DNA from 4 places in the Lysinibacillus zambalensis genome. Region 3 is predicted to be linked to each of the others. Evidence: riboswitches for the same ligand, from Rfam matches in the RefSeq annotation. Region 3 holds a riboswitch; each other region holds the start of a gene.
What was found. Region 3 has a riboswitch for thiamine pyrophosphate ahead of thiT (energy-coupled thiamine transporter ThiT). Riboswitches for the same ligand answer to the same signal wherever they lie in the genome.
Positions count from the first base shown of each region.

Region 1: it holds a riboswitch for thiamine pyrophosphate, as region 3 does, so the genes downstream of both, thiW (energy coupling factor transporter S component ThiW) here and thiT (energy-coupled thiamine transporter ThiT) in region 3, are expected to answer to the same signal.
Region 2: it holds a riboswitch for thiamine pyrophosphate, as region 3 does, so the genes downstream of both, ABNX05_RS01255 (ABC transporter substrate-binding protein) here and thiT (energy-coupled thiamine transporter ThiT) in region 3, are expected to answer to the same signal.
Region 4: it holds a riboswitch for thiamine pyrophosphate, as region 3 does, so the genes downstream of both, thiC (phosphomethylpyrimidine synthase ThiC) here and thiT (energy-coupled thiamine transporter ThiT) in region 3, are expected to answer to the same signal.

Region 1 is NZ_JBEGDG010000003.1:180,396-184,613, forward strand. Features, by position in the region: gene ABNX05_RS06555 (ABC transporter substrate-binding protein) at 1-10, shown strand, start outside; gene ABNX05_RS06560 (MFS transporter) at 212-1,408, shown strand; TPP riboswitch at 1,475-1,582, shown strand; gene thiW (energy coupling factor transporter S component ThiW) at 1,683-2,180, shown strand; gene ABNX05_RS06570 (VWA domain-containing protein) at 2,391-4,218, opposite strand, start outside.
Region 2 is NZ_JBEGDG010000001.1:265,747-269,964, forward strand. Features, by position in the region: gene ABNX05_RS01240 (ABC transporter ATP-binding protein) at 1-498, opposite strand, end outside; gene ABNX05_RS01245 (ABC transporter permease) at 476-1,246, opposite strand; gene ABNX05_RS01250 (thiamine-binding protein) at 1,246-1,536, opposite strand; gene ABNX05_RS01255 (ABC transporter substrate-binding protein) at 1,538-2,533, opposite strand; TPP riboswitch at 2,707-2,817, opposite strand; gene ABNX05_RS01260 (TetR/AcrR family transcriptional regulator) at 3,093-3,701, shown strand; gene ABNX05_RS01265 (hypothetical protein) at 3,931-4,152, shown strand; gene ABNX05_RS01270 (MFS transporter) at 4,152-4,218, shown strand, end outside.
Region 3 is NZ_JBEGDG010000016.1:72,600-76,817, reverse strand. Features, by position in the region: gene ABNX05_RS18620 (TspO-related membrane protein) at 1-230, shown strand, start outside; gene map (type I methionyl aminopeptidase) at 255-1,010, opposite strand; gene ABNX05_RS18610 (DUF7010 family protein) at 1,423-1,968, opposite strand; gene thiT (energy-coupled thiamine transporter ThiT) at 2,212-2,772, opposite strand; TPP riboswitch at 2,904-3,011, opposite strand; gene ABNX05_RS18600 (magnetosome magnetite crystal formation protein family) at 3,138-3,470, shown strand; gene ABNX05_RS26565 (hypothetical protein) at 3,519-3,635, shown strand; gene ABNX05_RS18595 (AAA family ATPase) at 3,677-4,218, opposite strand, start outside.
Region 4 is NZ_JBEGDG010000029.1:15,969-20,186, reverse strand. Features, by position in the region: gene ABNX05_RS23455 (S-layer protein) at 1-296, opposite strand, end outside; gene ABNX05_RS23450 (AEC family transporter) at 575-1,504, shown strand; TPP riboswitch at 1,729-1,843, shown strand; gene thiC (phosphomethylpyrimidine synthase ThiC) at 2,167-3,945, shown strand; gene ABNX05_RS23440 (catalase) at 4,150-4,218, opposite strand, start outside.

The sequences.
Region 1 (4,218 bases), on a different contig from region 3:
TATTCGATAAACTTAAGCTGTTCTCACATTACGTTGAGAATAGCTTTTTTGTTTATCTGGAAGAGAATCCCAAGGGAAGACTGGTGCAGAAACTTGTTTTAATAATTAGAATCCCCATAAATAAGTCTCTTATTTCAGACTTATAGTCAATAGTAAACGTACAAGCCTTGTGGTAGACTGTAATATATTTGAATAAAGAAAGGGGTATTCGATGACCCAGCAGAAGTCTAATAAGGCGGCTTTATATATTTTAATGTTTAATATGTTTATCGCAATGGGGAGTATCGGAATTATTATTCCTGTCATGCCTGAGTATTTACAACTATTTGGTGCTGCAGGACAAGTACTTGGCATGTTGATTGCAACGTTCGCCTTAGCACAATTTGTTTTTTCTCCAATTGCTGGGAATCTTTCCGATCAATACGGTCGTAAAAATCTCATTATTTTCGGTCTTATAGTTACAGGCCTTGCACAAATTGGTTTCGGGCTATCTACAGATGTGTGGATGCTCTTCTTGGCACGCTTTTTAGGTGGCCTTGGATCTGCATTTGTCGCACCTCCTATAATGGCATTTGTGGCTGACGTCACAACGTACGAGGAACGCGGAAAAGGTATGGGGATGATAGGGGCAGCAATGTCCTTTGGTTTTATGATCGGACCAGGTATCGGTGGATTCCTCTCAAAAGTTAGTTTACACTTTCCATTTTATACTGCTGGATTTGCAGCTATCTTAGCAGCTATTTTATCGTTCTTTTTATTACCTGCTACAAAACCGAACACAGCGAAAAAAGCGCAGAAGCAGGATAATCTTGTAAAGCAGATGGCCCGTTCAGTCCAAATGCCTTATTTTGTCATGCTAATTATCATGCTTGTATTCTCTTTCGGAATTGCTAACTTCCAAACAACATTATCATTATTTGTTACAGAAAAGTTTAATTATACACCTACTGATATCGCCATTATATTAGTAATGGGCGGCGCTTTTGGTGTTGTTGTACAGATGTTTGTTATTACACCGCTGTTTAATCGCTTCGGCGAAATGAAAGTAGTGTTAGTCAATTTATTTATTGCAGCCGTTTCGATTTTCTTAATATTATTCGCATCCGGGTTTGCACTTATTTTAATTGTAGCGACAATCTTCTCTACAGCTACGACATTGATTCGCCCAGCTGTCAACACACTGATTTCAAAGCTTGCTGAAAATGAACAAGGCTATGCAGCTGGTCTGAATAATGCGTATATGAGTCTTGGTAATATGATTGGTCCAGCTTTAGCAGGTATGTTATTCGATTGGAATATGAACAGTCCTTATATTTTCGGGTCTATTATTTTAATGGCTTGCTTCTTCCTTGCCCTTATTTGGACAATGAAAAAAGCACCACACCTTATGCACCCTGATTCAAATTAGTCTGAAAAGTTATTGACTATTTTTAGTAGTGTGCTACATTATTAGGAGAAAAACTAACAATTAAATGTTTACCACTAGGGGAGTCTTTAAAAGGCTGAGACGTATATTGTCATATACGGACCCTTTGAACCTGATCTAGTTCACACTAGCGGAGGGAAGTGGCGACACTTGCTTTTTGCTATTTTAAATGCAAGGCCGCTTCCTAATGCTTTTAGGGAGCGGCTTTTTTCTAGTTAATTAGCGATTCACAAAATACTAAATAGGAGTGGAAATTATGTCAATTCGAAAATTAACAATCATGGCCTTATTAGTAGCAATTGCCGTAGCAGGTTCTACCTTCGTTTCAATACCAACAGGCATTGCGCGTGCCTACCCTGTACAGCATGCCATTAATGTAATTGGCGCGATCATTCTTGGACCAGTGCCAACTGTTATGGTCGCCTTTATCACAGCCATTATTCGTATTTTAACAGGCACAGGCTCATTATTAGCTATACCCGGCAGTGTTATTGGTGCTTTATGTGCAGCTCTTGCCTATAAATACAGCGGCAAACAATGGCTCGCAGGTATCGGTGAAATGTTTGGAACAGGTATAATTGCCTCACTCATTGCCGCACCTTACGCACATTTATTAATGGGGACATCTGTAGCTTCTTTATTTTTTATGCCAGCCTTTTTAACTTCAAGTACTATTGGTGCTGTATTAGGCATTGTCATTGCTAGCAATTTACGTAAAACTGTATTTGTAACTAACCTTAATACTCTTTTATAATTCATAAATCCTTTTTGAAGGGATGAGTGATTTATCGGAATATTTTTGAAAATACAGTATATCTGACCGCACTAATAGTTTGCAGGAATTCTATATTCCCTATTTTAACCACCTACTTTGTAAATGTCATCCAACTATTGATGATAGCCTTGGAATGACAAAAAACGATGGCTCATTGCTATAAAGCGTTGAACCATCGTTTTTTAATTGCTAATGTCGATTTTTCATGCCCTTTAATAGCTGGGCAACATTTGTGTCCTCTGCCTGTATTGGTTTTTCCTCTACACGCTGATCTTTTTTCTTCGGTCTTGTTAGGAAACCCCAACCAAAGCGTCTAATGGTAATATCAATGAAGAATAGTAGCATCCCTGCTAATAAAAGCCATGTTGCGATATTTTGGCGTTCCGCTCCTTTTTTAGTAAATTCACGGAATACTTCGCTCGGTTCTTTCAAAACAGAGCCGCCTGTTTGCTTTGTTAATTCTTTGACTAGCTTATCGTTCACTGGACGTAATTCATATTCAGCACTATAAGGTACACTTAAACCAGCCTGGTAAATAGCTTGCTCTTCATCGGCAATGCGGAAAAAGATGAGTCCTGGTTCTGCTTGCACGACTGCTCGAACTTGTGATGCCGAAATTGCCTCAAGCTGTGTTTCAAGTTCCTCACCCGCTTCATTGACAGCAACAATATCTAAAAATGCCGCTTCATTTGTTGGGTCAGTAATGACAAAGGAGCCGTCCGATTCTAGACGTACATCGTAGGCAACATCGTTATAGCTTGGTAGCATTTTAGAAATAAGCGTTTGCCAAAATGCACCCCAATTTTGCCACCTTGCCCAGTCTCCCGTCCATTTTCCTGTCGAATCAGACGTAAAGGCATAAGTTTTGCCAAGGCCATATTGCCATTCTGCAAGTACGGGATCTTCCTTCTCACTTTTTGCAATAATAGTGGCCCCCTGCTTTGCTGTCGTACCTATATAAGCATTCATTTTAGGTACCCCATTTGCAAATAACGTATTCCAGCCAGAGGCATTAAATATAGTTGGGTAGAATGGATTATCTTCAATATAGGTGCGTGAAATCATGGCAGTTTCACGAGATAAAATAGAAGGAATCGTCTGCTCATCAACAACATCGTAAAAACGCCCACTCCCCATCTCACTGAGTGCTTCAAGTAAGTTAGCATCTGCATCTTGACCAATTGCAACTGTTGAAAGAGTCGTGCCATTTTCTTTTCCATGTGCAATTAAGTCTTCATAGTTGCCCGACTGTGACTGTCCATCCGTTAATAAAATAATATGCTTACGCTGTAGTTTTAAATCTGCTAGATTTTCATAAGCTTTAGCAAGTGAACCATATATTTCAGTACCCCCGCCTGGCGTTACAGATAAAATCGTATCTACAGCTTCTTCCTTATTGCCAAGTGGCCCTGTCTCGATAATTTCCCAAGGTCGGTCATCAAAGGCAATAAACCCGAGCGTATCCTCATCTCGTAGCATTTCAACTGAACGAGCAGCAGCCTCCTTAGCAAGCTCTAGCTTTGCTCCAGACATACTTCCAGAACGGTCAAGTACGATTGCCAACCCTAATGATGGTAATTGCTCCTTACCTTTAATCTCCATTTCAACAGGTAGTAAAGTTTCGATTGGTGTTTTAAAATAACCGCCTAAGCCAAAGCTATTTTCGCCACCAACCATTGTAAAACCGACGCCAAAATTTTTCACTGCTTGCTCAATGACATTCATTTTTGCCTCACCGACTAAATGTCCTGGCACATTATCAAAAATGATTGCATTGTATTGTAAATAACTAGAAAGCTCATTTGGTAAACTTTTAGTATCTACAACATCGTAGGAAATGGATTGATTGCCAAGTGCCGCTGCAATTGGTGATGGTGTTTCATAACCATTAACAATTAGTAAATGTGGTTCACTTTGCACCATCGTGACGCTCGTTAATTTATTATTTTCAAAAATCGCATCTTGATCGACCTGCACGACTGCTTCATATTTTACAAGCCCTTCAGCCGTTGCGGTA
Region 2 (4,218 bases), on a different contig from region 3:
CGCCTGCATTTCAAGCCTTGTAAACTCATCCAGTGCTGAAAACGGTTCATCTAAACATAAAATAGGTTTATTACTGACAATTGCACGAATAAACGATACCCGTTGTTGCATACCACCTGACAGCTCATTAGGATATGCATTTACAAATGCTGCGAGCCCCACTTTATCTAACCATTCCTTCGCAACGTTAACATTAGGTTTTCCATGAAGCTCCTCGACCATCGTGACGTTTTCTAGGATCGTCCGCCACGGTAATAAACATGGCTGCTGAGGCATATAGCCAATCGTCCCTCTTTTTTTCTGGATATCTGTGCCGTTTAATAAAATAGCACCTTTATCTATAGAAGAAACACCACCAATTAATTGAAAAAGTGTACTTTTCCCACTGCCTGACGGACCGATAATCGCCACAAATTCCCCGTCCTTCACCTCAAAAGATAAACTACGGATAACTGGAAGGGAATCAAAGGATTTATCAATGTTTTGAATGCTTAGCATAGTTTCCTCTCCCCTTCACAACAAGTTTTTCTATTAATCGAATAGCACTAAATAATAATAAACTTAAAAATATGATAGCGAAAATCGCTACAAATACACGATCCGTTCGAAATGAAGACTGTGCCAATGTCATATAAACGCCAATCCCCATTTTCGCTCCTAACCATTCCGCGATAACAGCCCCCATGACGCTATAGGTAGCAGCAATCTTTATGCCTGAAAAAATCGCTGGATACGCATAAGGCCATTCTAACTTCCAAAAGGTTTGGGCTTTCGTAGCACCTATCATCTCAAAATAATGCTTTAGCTCAGGCGAAGTTTGACGAAAACCATCCATTGCCGAAATAACAAGAGGGAAAAAGCACACAAGACAAATAATAATGAGCTTTGGCAATAAACCGAAGCCAAACCAAATGATTAATAATGGTGCTAGGACAAGTACTGGGACATTTTGCGACATAATGAGAATAGGGTAAAATAGCTCCCTTATAAACGTAAAACGATGTAATAGCACCGCAACTGTGAGCCCACATAATATCCCGATAGCAAGTCCAAGAAGTGCTAATTGTATAGTAGCTAAAGCATGAGGCACAAACGTCTCATACGATTGAAAGCCCTCTTTCAAAATGGCACTTGGTGCAGGCAAAAGCCAATGTGGAATATCAGCAAAACGGACAATTAGTTCCCATATGAACAAGAGGAAGGCGATAAAAATTATCGTCCTTCCTTGTTTAACAGCCTGCTTCATTACTTATATTTCTCCGTTAGCGTATCCATTGTAATACCGGATGGCTGATATAAAATTTTCACTTGCGTAATGACATTGATTGCGCCAAGCTCGATCATCTTGGCATTCATTTTTTCAATAATTTGCAGCAAAGTCGTAAGCTCGCCTTCCATTGTCGTTTCTAATGGATGAACTTCATATTTCACCCCTGAAGCATCGATAACTGCAATTGCTGCATCGACAAACGGGATCACATCTTCATATGTTTCAGTTTTCGGGATAATTTGTACACTTATTAAAGAGTTTGCCATATTACTTTGTCTCCTTTTTCGGTAAAAAGTCGTTTGTAAATGCTTGTTTTGCGTTAAATTCGCCCTCTAAAACTTTGTTGTCGGCCATCCATTTCGCGTAGTTTTCCCAGACAGCTAATTTTTGCTCGCCCCATTGTGCAGCATCGTCTTGATACTTATCTGCTAACCATTCCTGACTTTTATGCACAAGGTTCTTATCTAAATCAGGTACCGCTTCTAGTAAACTATCAGCTGCCTCATTAGGGTGTTTTATTGCATATTCATAGCCCTTTGCTGCAGCAGCGACAAATGCTTTTACCGTCTCAGGATTATCCTGAATCATTTTTTCATTTGTAGCAAGTACAGGTGTGTAATAGTCTAACTGCTCACTATAATCTGTTAAATAAAGCATGTTCAGCTTTTCGCCACGAAGTTCTGCTTCAATACCTGTCCATGCATAATAAATCCACGCAAAATCAATATCTTTTTTCATCATTGTGAAGAAATCTAAATCACCTGCATTGACGATATCTAACTTATTAACATCTGCATCTTCTGTTTGCATTAGTGATTGTAGTACAGCCTTTTCAAGCGGTGCACCCCAGCCACCGTATGTTTTCCCTTCAAAATCCTTTGGTGACGTAATGCCTTTTGATGCGGTAGATGCGAAGCCAGAAGTATTATGCTGTATAATCGCTGCAATCGATACTAAAGGTACATCCTGCACACGAGCCTGTGTAATTCCTTCCTGATAGCTTACGCCAAACTGAGCCTTTCCTGATGCTACAAGCTGATCAGCACCCGTTTCACCAGGTAATAAAATATCAACATCTAAGCCTTGTTCCTTAAAGTAGCCAAGTTTTTCAGCTACATATAAACCTGTATGATTTGTGTTCGGTGTCCAATCAAGAACTACCGATACTTTTGTTAATCCTTTAGCATCCTTTTTAGTTTCTTTTTCGCTACAGCCCACTAAAGTTAATAGTGCAGCTATTAGGACCAATAACCATTTTTTCATGCTGAATCCTCCAAGTTAGTAGTGTGAAAGTGTTCATGAATGAATGTCTTTACCAGAAGAAACCGTTCACGGTCTGTTTACACGTAAGGTATGTGCATGCAACAAAAGTCTGAAAACATAAAAAACGCCTAGGATTCCTCCCAGACGTTGTACAATCAGTATCAAAAACTTTCTTTTTTTGAATAGATGTTCCCTACGCTGGTACGAGCCAAATCAGGTTCAAAGGGTCAGCGTCTATCGGACACAATCTCAGCTGGCAACTACCAGCCCCCCTACATTCTTTCGATATGAACTTTTCGAGATTATTATAACCATATCTATCCGTAAATGACAAGGGTCTGTTTATCGATAGCGCTGAATTATTATTTAAACAGCCTCATTTGTAAAACGTTCCTTCAAGAAAGCAAAGTAAAATTCACCACTGTAACGGAGGCATCATGCTTTTAAAGTAATTTATAACTAAAAATACAAAAAATTCTTTCATTATATTGACAATGGAAACAAATTACAATAAAATTTGATTGATTAATCAATCATTTATTATGAAAGGAGTATCAACATGAATTCGATACTTACTAATGATGAAAAAAAGAAAAGAAAAAGATCTACAATTTTAGACGCCGCTATTAAATTATATAGTGAAAATGGTTTTGCAGAGACCAAAGTGGCCGATATTGCTAAGGAAGCAGGAGTTAGTTTTGGCTCCGTATTTACGTATTTTGATTCAAAAGAAGTACTTTATGAAGCAGCTATTTTAGAGCCATTGGAAAAAATCAAACCATATTTTATTGAGATACAAGAACACTTTAAAGGTGAGCCTCTTGAAATAATTAAGGAAATGATAGATTGTCATGTGCAACTTTTTGCAACGAGAAGTGAATACTTACGTTTAATTCAACAGGTTCTTGCAAGACCTGAACGATTTCCAAAGCTTTTTAAAGAACTAGATGATTTTGTAAAATCATTTCTAGACTGTATTTATCCGGTTATTGAAGCAGGTCAACGGCTTGGTTACTTTTATGAAGAAGCACCTTCATTAATTGCTGAGTCATACTTATCCATCTTAAACGGAATGCGTTTAACGTTTATTGATGAGTATACAAACACGGTGTGGAAGGATATAACGAGACAAGCTCTAAGATTATTTGGACCTATTTCTAATTTATAAACATTCTCTATCCTTCAGCCGTACCTATAAAATTAGGAAACTCAAATAACAGGGCGGAATCTATAGACATATTTTGTTCCCTATGAAAAATAGTTTGCATGATTTTCTTTTTGGCTCCCCTACCTATGTAGGACTCAAACTGGAAAACATAAAAGAGTCAATGAGACCACCACTTCCATTAGGAATTCTATCGGAAAAAACTATTACTTAAAGTTCGAGGAGTGATTATATGAAATTGAGAGATATCCATCCCAACATCAAACTTCGCCTAGCCATGCAATTTCTAGGCGGCCTTATTTCTATGGCTGTTATCCCTTTTCTCGCTATTTATTTTACTCAAAATATCGGCGCTACTAAAACGGCTTTTATTCTTATAATTATTGTCATTAGTGGGGTCATTGGAGGGTTTATTGGAGGGCATGTTTCTGATAAAATCGGACGAAAAAAATAATGATTTATTCTGAAATTGGTCTATTGCTTTCGTATCTGTTTATAGCACTTTGTAATTCTCCTTGGT
Region 3 (4,218 bases):
ATCCACTGTGGGCAGTTATTTTACTGACACTTGGGGTAGCAATAGCACTACATATTCGATTCCATTATTTTGATATTATCTATCCAAGTGTATTTATCTGGTCCTATATAGGGGTTGTATTACATAATGGTTTTGATGAGCTACTTGTGTCAACGGCAGCCTTGTTTTTATGTGGAGTGCTACTTGTCGGTATATTATTTATTAAAAAAAATCCTGCCTACCAAAAATAAATTGGTAGCAGGATTTTAGCTTTTTTATTGTTCATCAAGTGAAGTTAAAATAATTGGTTTGTCTTTTGTAACGATAATTGAATGCTCGATTTGAGCAACTAATGATTTGTCTGGCGTAACGAATGTCCAGCCATCACCAGACTCCACAATATGCTCTGCTTTCGCTGAGATAAACGGCTCAACTGCAAGAACCATGCCTTCTTTCATAATTGTAGAATCCCATGCATCATAATAGTTCAAAATATGGTTTGGCTCATCATGTAAAGAACGACCTAAACCATGTCCCGTTAGGTTCATAATCACTGTTAAATCATTAGCATATGCTTCACGCTCAACAGCTTTTCCGATTTGGTTTAATTTTGATCCAGCTTTTACTTTTGTCATCGCACGATCAAAAGCACTTTTGGCTACGCGACACAACTTTTCTTTATCCTCATAGCCTTCACCAACTACAAATGAAATGCCTGTATCAGCAAAATAGCCGTTTAATGAACCAGATACATCTATATTGACGATATCTCCCTCTTTAATCACACGTTCACCTGGAATACCATGTGCGACTTCCTCATTAACACTAATACATGTGTATCCTGGGAAATCATATTCCCCTTTAGGTCCAGAAACTGCTCCGGCCTCAGCAAACATACGACCTGCAATTTCATCTAGTTCTAGTGTTGTTACACCTGGCTTTGTAGCAGCCTTCATTGCTTCACGAATTTCAGCACAAATACGGCCGATTTTTTTAAAGGCTTCAATCTCTTCTTGCGTTTTTACAATCATTTTTAACGTCCCTTTCATCTAATATCTACTATTTAATATAACATAACTTTCTATGCTTAAAACGCTAAACGCTTTAAATATTATATGCCATCATAAATTATAAAGTGCCGAAAACAGGCTTATCTCCATAACGTGAGATTGATTTCCGTTCCGGCTGGGCCCTTTATTGTTGCTGTCGCTACGCTTTCGCACAGATAAAACATTTGCTGACGTTTCGCTTAACTCTTCTTTTTTATTTTCCGCTAACCGAATCTTTAACTAAAGCCACTTCTAACTACGCTCACCCTTTTTTCCTAAAGGCTGAATCTAACTATTTCACAGTTCAAGCATTAGAAAAGACAAAAAGCACCTTTATTCAGATGCTTTTTAAAAAGATTCAGTGGTTTACTGTTATTCAACTGACAATAGGTGCTTAAACATGACTGACTTTGAGTTCTCTTAGAATTAAAAGAACACCAATTCCATAAACAATAGACATCGCTAAAGGTACTAGAGTGAAAGCTTGACCAACAAAGAAGCCACCTAAAATTAGAGCAGAAAGACAGATTCCTAAAGTAACAAATAAATAAGCTTTGCTTTTATAAATCCATATGTAAGGCAGAAAATGAGAGCCTGCTAGTAAGCCAATTGTGAAGGGCAGGTATTCAGGTATTTTCATATACACAATTATAAATACAGGTATATAAAAAGCTTGAGGAGCTGCTACTATCCCACTTAAAGTACCTAAAGGGTTGTCAATAGAGAGTAAATTAACCCCCAGAATTTTACTAATGACCATCCCAATAGGAAAAATGACACCTAAGCCAAATATCCAAATCAAACGTACAGCTTCTATTGGGAAAACTAAGGGCATTAGGGTGAAAATTAAAAAGACAACGGCGCCAGAAAGCAAAATGGGGTAACCTTTTTTTGCTTCAAATATAATTTCTTTTTGTAAATTTTCAAGTGTTTTATTCATTAACGCACTCCCTTTCGTAAAATCGGCAAAAGATTTATATAATATACCATCCTTCAACTATTTTTACCATTGATTATTCAACATAGTAATTTTCGGAATAATTGAAAGCTATGTAGAAATTGCTTAGGAAGGGCAATTTAATTACTGCACAGTTTCTTGATTTAATCTGTCTTTATGTTTTAATAGCAACAATCTTTAACAGTCTAAAAATAAAACCCTTCACTCATGTGAAGGGCATAATAATTATGATTTTCGTTGCATTAATTGAGGTGCTGCTGTAAATAACAGAACACCGACAATCGCTGTTAAAATCGTTGCTGGTAGCATATATGTTCCATTATAGATGATTGAATAAACCCATGCATTTTGATCGCCAGCATACTCTGCGAAAAATACAGCGCCCCCAATGGTATGTGCTGCATAACGTAAAAAGCCCGCTAATACCGTTCCTAAAATAATATAAAGAGCCATTTTCTTTTTGTTTAAATCTTTTGCAGCCTCAAGCACTGGTCCACGTACAACGGCCGCTAAGCCAACTACCGTAAAGGCAACACCATAATCAAGTGTTCCTTGAAGCCAATGTATAATATAGGCGCCAAACATTGTTTGCATAATACCAATAAGTAAACCCGTTACCATGCCTGGAATAAGACCCCAGCGAAATGCTATTAACATTATTGGCACCATTACGAGACTAACAGAGCCTCCTTGTGCCCATACTTTAAAGGAAACCTGATCGAGCACAAGGCCAATCGCTGCGAATATCGCAATTTCCACAAGCATTAATAGTTTTTTATTGTCCATAATTATTCTCTCCTTTGTTCCGATGTAGGATACAAGAGCAGGAATAGAAATCAGTTGGCAAATATGTCCCTATCTAGCATCAATAAAGATAAAAAAAACGATGCCAGGACAGAGCCTCACATCGTAAAAGTGTCGGTTTCTATCCACATCCCTACGCAAGCGTTAACTTACAGGTTCAAAGAGTTAAGGCATTACGTGCCCAGTCTCAGCTGACATCATCAGCTCCCCTTGTGGTCGTTACATCTTAATTTAGTTTAACAACCTCATTGTACGCAAACACTGTAACGATTACAACCTCTTCCACATTAATTTTTTTGAAACTTTACTGTTTTTCATGCGTAAATATTTAAAAAGGAGGTACAACTATGGAGAACAAAAAAATTTTATCTGCCTTTAGTTATCTAAGTATCTTTTTTGCACCCTTTATTGTGCCATTAGTCGTTTACTTTGTTTCAAAAGATAACGATGTAAAGAGTCATTCTCTTCGAGCACTAATATCACATTTAATCCCAGTTGCATTTGGAATAATATTTTTTGCAGTCTTTATTTTCTCAACTTTATCATTCAACACTTTTGAACCAGATTCAGGTAGTAGTTCTTTTCTTATCATTTGGTTAGTTTCATTTGTGATTTACATTCTTGTTTCAATCGGAATTGTCATTTGGAATATTATTCAAGCAGTTCGCGTTATCCGATAAGTTTCATTTCAACCTTGAACAGAGAGTACTAAAAGGAGCTGTTATTTTTTGAAAGTATCTAAAGTTGTCAAAACCGCCGTAAAATTAGCACCAATCGTTATTCCAATTGTTAAAAAAGTAATCGCTGCAAAAAAAGGAACAAATCCTACCGTAACTAAAAAGTAATAAAAAGGCGTATTTCCACACATCGGAAATACGCCTCTTTTTTATTTCACTTCAAAATATGTTTGACTATGTCCGTTCATTGTTTTTTCAACATGCAACACTGCAGGCATTGTAGCTTTTAACTCTGCAACGTGTGAAATGACGCCAATCATGCGTCCAGAATCTTGTAAATCAATAAGAGTATCAATCGCCTTATTTAATGCCTCTTCATCAAGAGAACCAAAGCCCTCATCAATAAACATTGTTTCAATACGGATATTACCTTGAAAGCTTTGAATGACATCTGCCATCCCAAGAGCAAGACTTAAAGAAGCATTAAACTTTTCTCCCCCTGATAATGTTTTTACATCACGTAATTGGTCTGTATAGGCATCATACACATCTAGCCCAAGTCCACTTTGCTTAGCATGCTTTTCTAAACGATCTGAACGTCGTAGCTCAAATTGACCGTTGGATAAATGATAAAGCCGGACATTTGCTGCCTCTGTAATTTTATCTAAATAATTGATTTGAATATAACGCTCAAAGGACAGCTTTTTCGCATTTTGCCCATTTAACATTGCATAAAGTTCTTTTACTCGTC
Region 4 (4,218 bases), on a different contig from region 3:
TTTACGACAATAGTAGCTGCAGCATTCGCCAATGCAGCATTATTGGATGTGTTTAAGAGGGGCTTCAATGACTTACTAATTTTAAATTGGCCATTGGATGTGCGTACTTTATCATTAGCGATGCTGGTAATAGTAACATTTTGTCCCTTTGTTTTGGCTGCAGCTACTTGCCCGTCGATTTGAACTGAGTGGTTTAAAGATACATCATTAGAAGTGGCATTCGCAGTTGATACAGGCACAATTAAGGTTGCTGTAATAGCGGTAGCCATAAAAGTAGAAAATACTTTATTCTTCATTTCTTGTCGCTCCAATCATTGTATTTAATGGATAATATATCATATATTTCTTCAGTTTAGTGCGCGAATGGGGTATTTTACTATATTAATTTAATGAAATAATAGGCCTTTTTCCTTCAATTATTTTAATAACTCGTAGTTTGAGAGGGTAAATCATCCTTCCAAGAGCCTTTGCTATTGTTTGAACATGATGAAAAAGACAGGATGAGTGAACGCTGAAGTACATTGACCGAGTTTACAAACAGCACTACTATAGGAGAGGAAAGGGGGACAACACTATGGTGTATCTCGGTATGATTTTCTTTCAAATTGTCGCTCCGATTTTAGTGCTTCTAGTACTTGGCGCAGTTTTACAAAGGAAATTTCGTTTTAATTTAAAGGCGCTATCTCAACTTATTACATACTGCTTTATGCCAGCAGCTGTTTTTGTGAATTTATATGAAACGAGTATAGAATTGTCTGTACTTGGGGAAGTTGCGTTTTTTATTCTACTCTTTATCGGAAGCCAAATGGTCCTTAGTCACTTTCTAGCAAAGGGGCTCGGTTTAGTAAAAACAGAGGCTGCGGTGTTTAAAAATAGCGTTGTCCTTATTAATTCAGGCAACTATGGTATTCCAGTTGCCCAAATGATTTTCGTGACTCAGCCGATTGGGGTAGCGATTCAAGTTATTCTCGTTATATTTCAAAATATGACGACGTATACTTACGGCTTGTACAATTTAATTTCTTCAACAAAATCAGGTATGTCAATTTTGAAGGATTTCCTCAAAATGCCTATTATTCATGCACTTATTATTGGCGTTACTATGAACTATTTTAATATCCCTATACCGCAGTTCGTAAAAATTCCGATAGACCATGTGGCAGATGGCTTTATCGCTGTAGCATTAATAACTTTAGGGGCACAGCTATCCCAACTTGAAATAAAATCTATGTTTAATAAGATGGTATACATTAGTTGTTTTACACGATTAATCATAGGGCCTGCCGTAGCATTGCTTATCATTTTTGCTCTTGGTCTTGACGGTGTCGTGGCACAATCACTTTTTATAGCTAGTTCGTTCCCGACATCGCGAAATAGTTCCAGTCTGGCATTAGAATATGACGTAGAATCGGCAACTGCTGCACAAACAGTTTTATTTTCAACGATTGTGAGCTGTATTACAGTGACAATTGTGATTTATGTAGCGGAGTTGTTGTTTACCTAATGGCTAGGTGCTCATTTGATTGTCCATAGTTGATAAAAACTAAAATTGTTCCGATAAAATGAGATTTTGTTCCGATAAATCTTCAAAGCATATGAACTCATCAGATAACGTGAAGTTGTGCGCCAAAGTCTAATCTGACGCTGATTCTTGATGAATGTGCCAAAAATAATCAAATGAAGCTTCCATCTATTAGCAATATCTGCTACACTAGCATCAAACTTAATAGTATTAACTAGGGGAGTCTGATGAGTCAGGCTGAGAGGGAAACGCATAGAGGTTTCTTGACCCTTTGGACCTGATCTGGCTCATACCAGCGTGGGAAAGTTAACCATTATTGCACACTACGTTATTTGCAATAACTATACCTTTACATTCTTAGCCGGATCCAAAATTTTTTTGGATTCGGCTTTTTGTCTTCATTCAGCAGAAGACTCCTATCTTTCCAGGTGATGAAATGTATGCGGTGAAGCTTCCTAACTAGTAGGTGCCCAAACGCCTGCTGAATGAAGACAAGCCTCCGGCGGATGTCACGGATTTTAAAAGGAATGAATTGTGCGGGCACAATTCAAAATCCGGACGCAATTACGCCAAGGCGAAATTGATTTTTGTTGGGTGAGCTAGATTCGGTCCTTATATTAATATAAAAGGGAGCGAAGTAGTTTATGACAACAATTAGCGAAAAGAATATTACGATTATGTCAAGTTTTGAAGGAAGTAAAAAAGTTTACGTAGAAGGTTCTCGACCAGATATTTTAGTGCCAATGCGTGAGATTGCCTTGAGTCCGACGACAGGAAGCTTTGGTGAAGAGGAAAATGCACCAGTGCGTGTTTATGATACGAGTGGCCCGTACACTGAACCTGCACATAAGGTGGATATTACGAAAGGATTGCCAGCTTTACGTAGTGCATGGATCAAAGAACGAGGTGACGTTGAGGAATACGAAGGTCGTACGATCAAGCCAGAAGATAACGGATTCCGCAAAGCTGATGATCCACGAATGAATGAAAATGTGTTTCCGGATTTATCTAGAAGGCCTTTACGTGCGAAAAAAGGCAAAAATGTAACGCAGCTTCACTATGCACGAAAGGGAATTATTACTCCAGAAATGGAGTTTGTAGCGATTCGTGAAAATATGGATCCCGAGTTCGTGCGCTCAGAGATAGCGGCGGGGCGTGCAATTTTGCCATCTAATATTAATCACCCTGAGGCAGAGCCAATGATTATTGGACGCAACTTCCACGTGAAAATTAACGCCAATATTGGAAATTCAGCGGTGTCATCCTCTATTGCAGAAGAGGTAGAAAAAATGACGTGGGCTACACGCTGGGGTGCTGATAACATTATGGATTTATCGACGGGTAAGCATATTCATACGACGCGTGAATGGATTATCCGTAATGCTGCGGTGCCAGTAGGAACGGTGCCGATTTATCAAGCGCTAGAAAAAGTAAATGGTGTGGCAGAGGATTTAACGTGGGAGGTGTATCGTGATACGTTAATCGAACAAGCAGAGCAAGGTGTAGATTACTTCACGATTCATGCAGGGGTATTGCTACGCTATGTGCCATTAACGGCTAATCGTGTAACTGGCATAGTGTCTCGAGGAGGCTCGATTATGGCGCAATGGTGTTTATATCACCATCAAGAGAGCTTCTTATATACTCATTTTGAAGAAATCTGCGAAATTATGAAAACCTATGATGTTGCCTTCTCTTTAGGTGATGGTTTACGTCCTGGTTCTATTGCAGATGCAAATGATGAGGCTCAGTTTGCGGAGCTGGAAACGCTAGGGGAATTAACGCAAATTGCCTGGGAGCATGATGTACAGGTGATGGTAGAAGGACCAGGGCATGTGCCGATGCATCTTATTAAAGAAAATATGGACAAGCAGTTAGAGGTATGTAAGGAAGCTCCTTTCTATACGTTAGGACCACTAACGACAGATATTGCTCCGGGCTATGATCATATTACATCAGCCATTGGAGCTGCAATGATTGGTTGGTATGGTACGGCAATGCTATGTTATGTAACGCCTAAAGAGCATCTTGGCTTACCAAATCGTGATGATGTTCGTGTGGGGGTTATTACGTACAAAATTGCTGCACACGCTGCTGATTTAGCGAAAGGGCATCCGGGGGCACAGCAACGTGATGATGCACTATCTAAGGCACGCTTTGAATTCCGCTGGCGCGATCAATTCAACCTTTCGTTAGATCCAGAGCGTGCAGTCGAATATCATGATGAAACATTGCCAGCAGAAGGAGCAAAAACTGCGCACTTCTGTTCAATGTGCGGACCTAAGTTTTGTAGTATGAAAATCTCACAGGATATTCGTACTTATGCAAAAGAAAAAGATCTAAATACGACTGAAGCTATCCATAAGGGTATGCAGGAAAAGGCGAAGGAATTTAAAAAGGCGGGCAGTCAAATTTATCAATAATTATTAGACTAGGCTCGTGTTTTTCATAGGCACGAGCCTTATTTTGGTTCATCATCAAGAGGGGGCATGTATATAGGTTGATTTCCTTTCCGGTGATGCGCTCTCATTTTGTCATTAAGATAAAAAAACTCCATGTGAGGTCGCCCTTCACATGGAGTAAAAAGTTGGATTTGGATATCAATAATAGTTGGAATATGTGGAGAATTAAACGTTAGTTGGTTGTTTCACGTATGGATTTGTAAGATCCATACCTTCTAATGAAAGACCCATAGC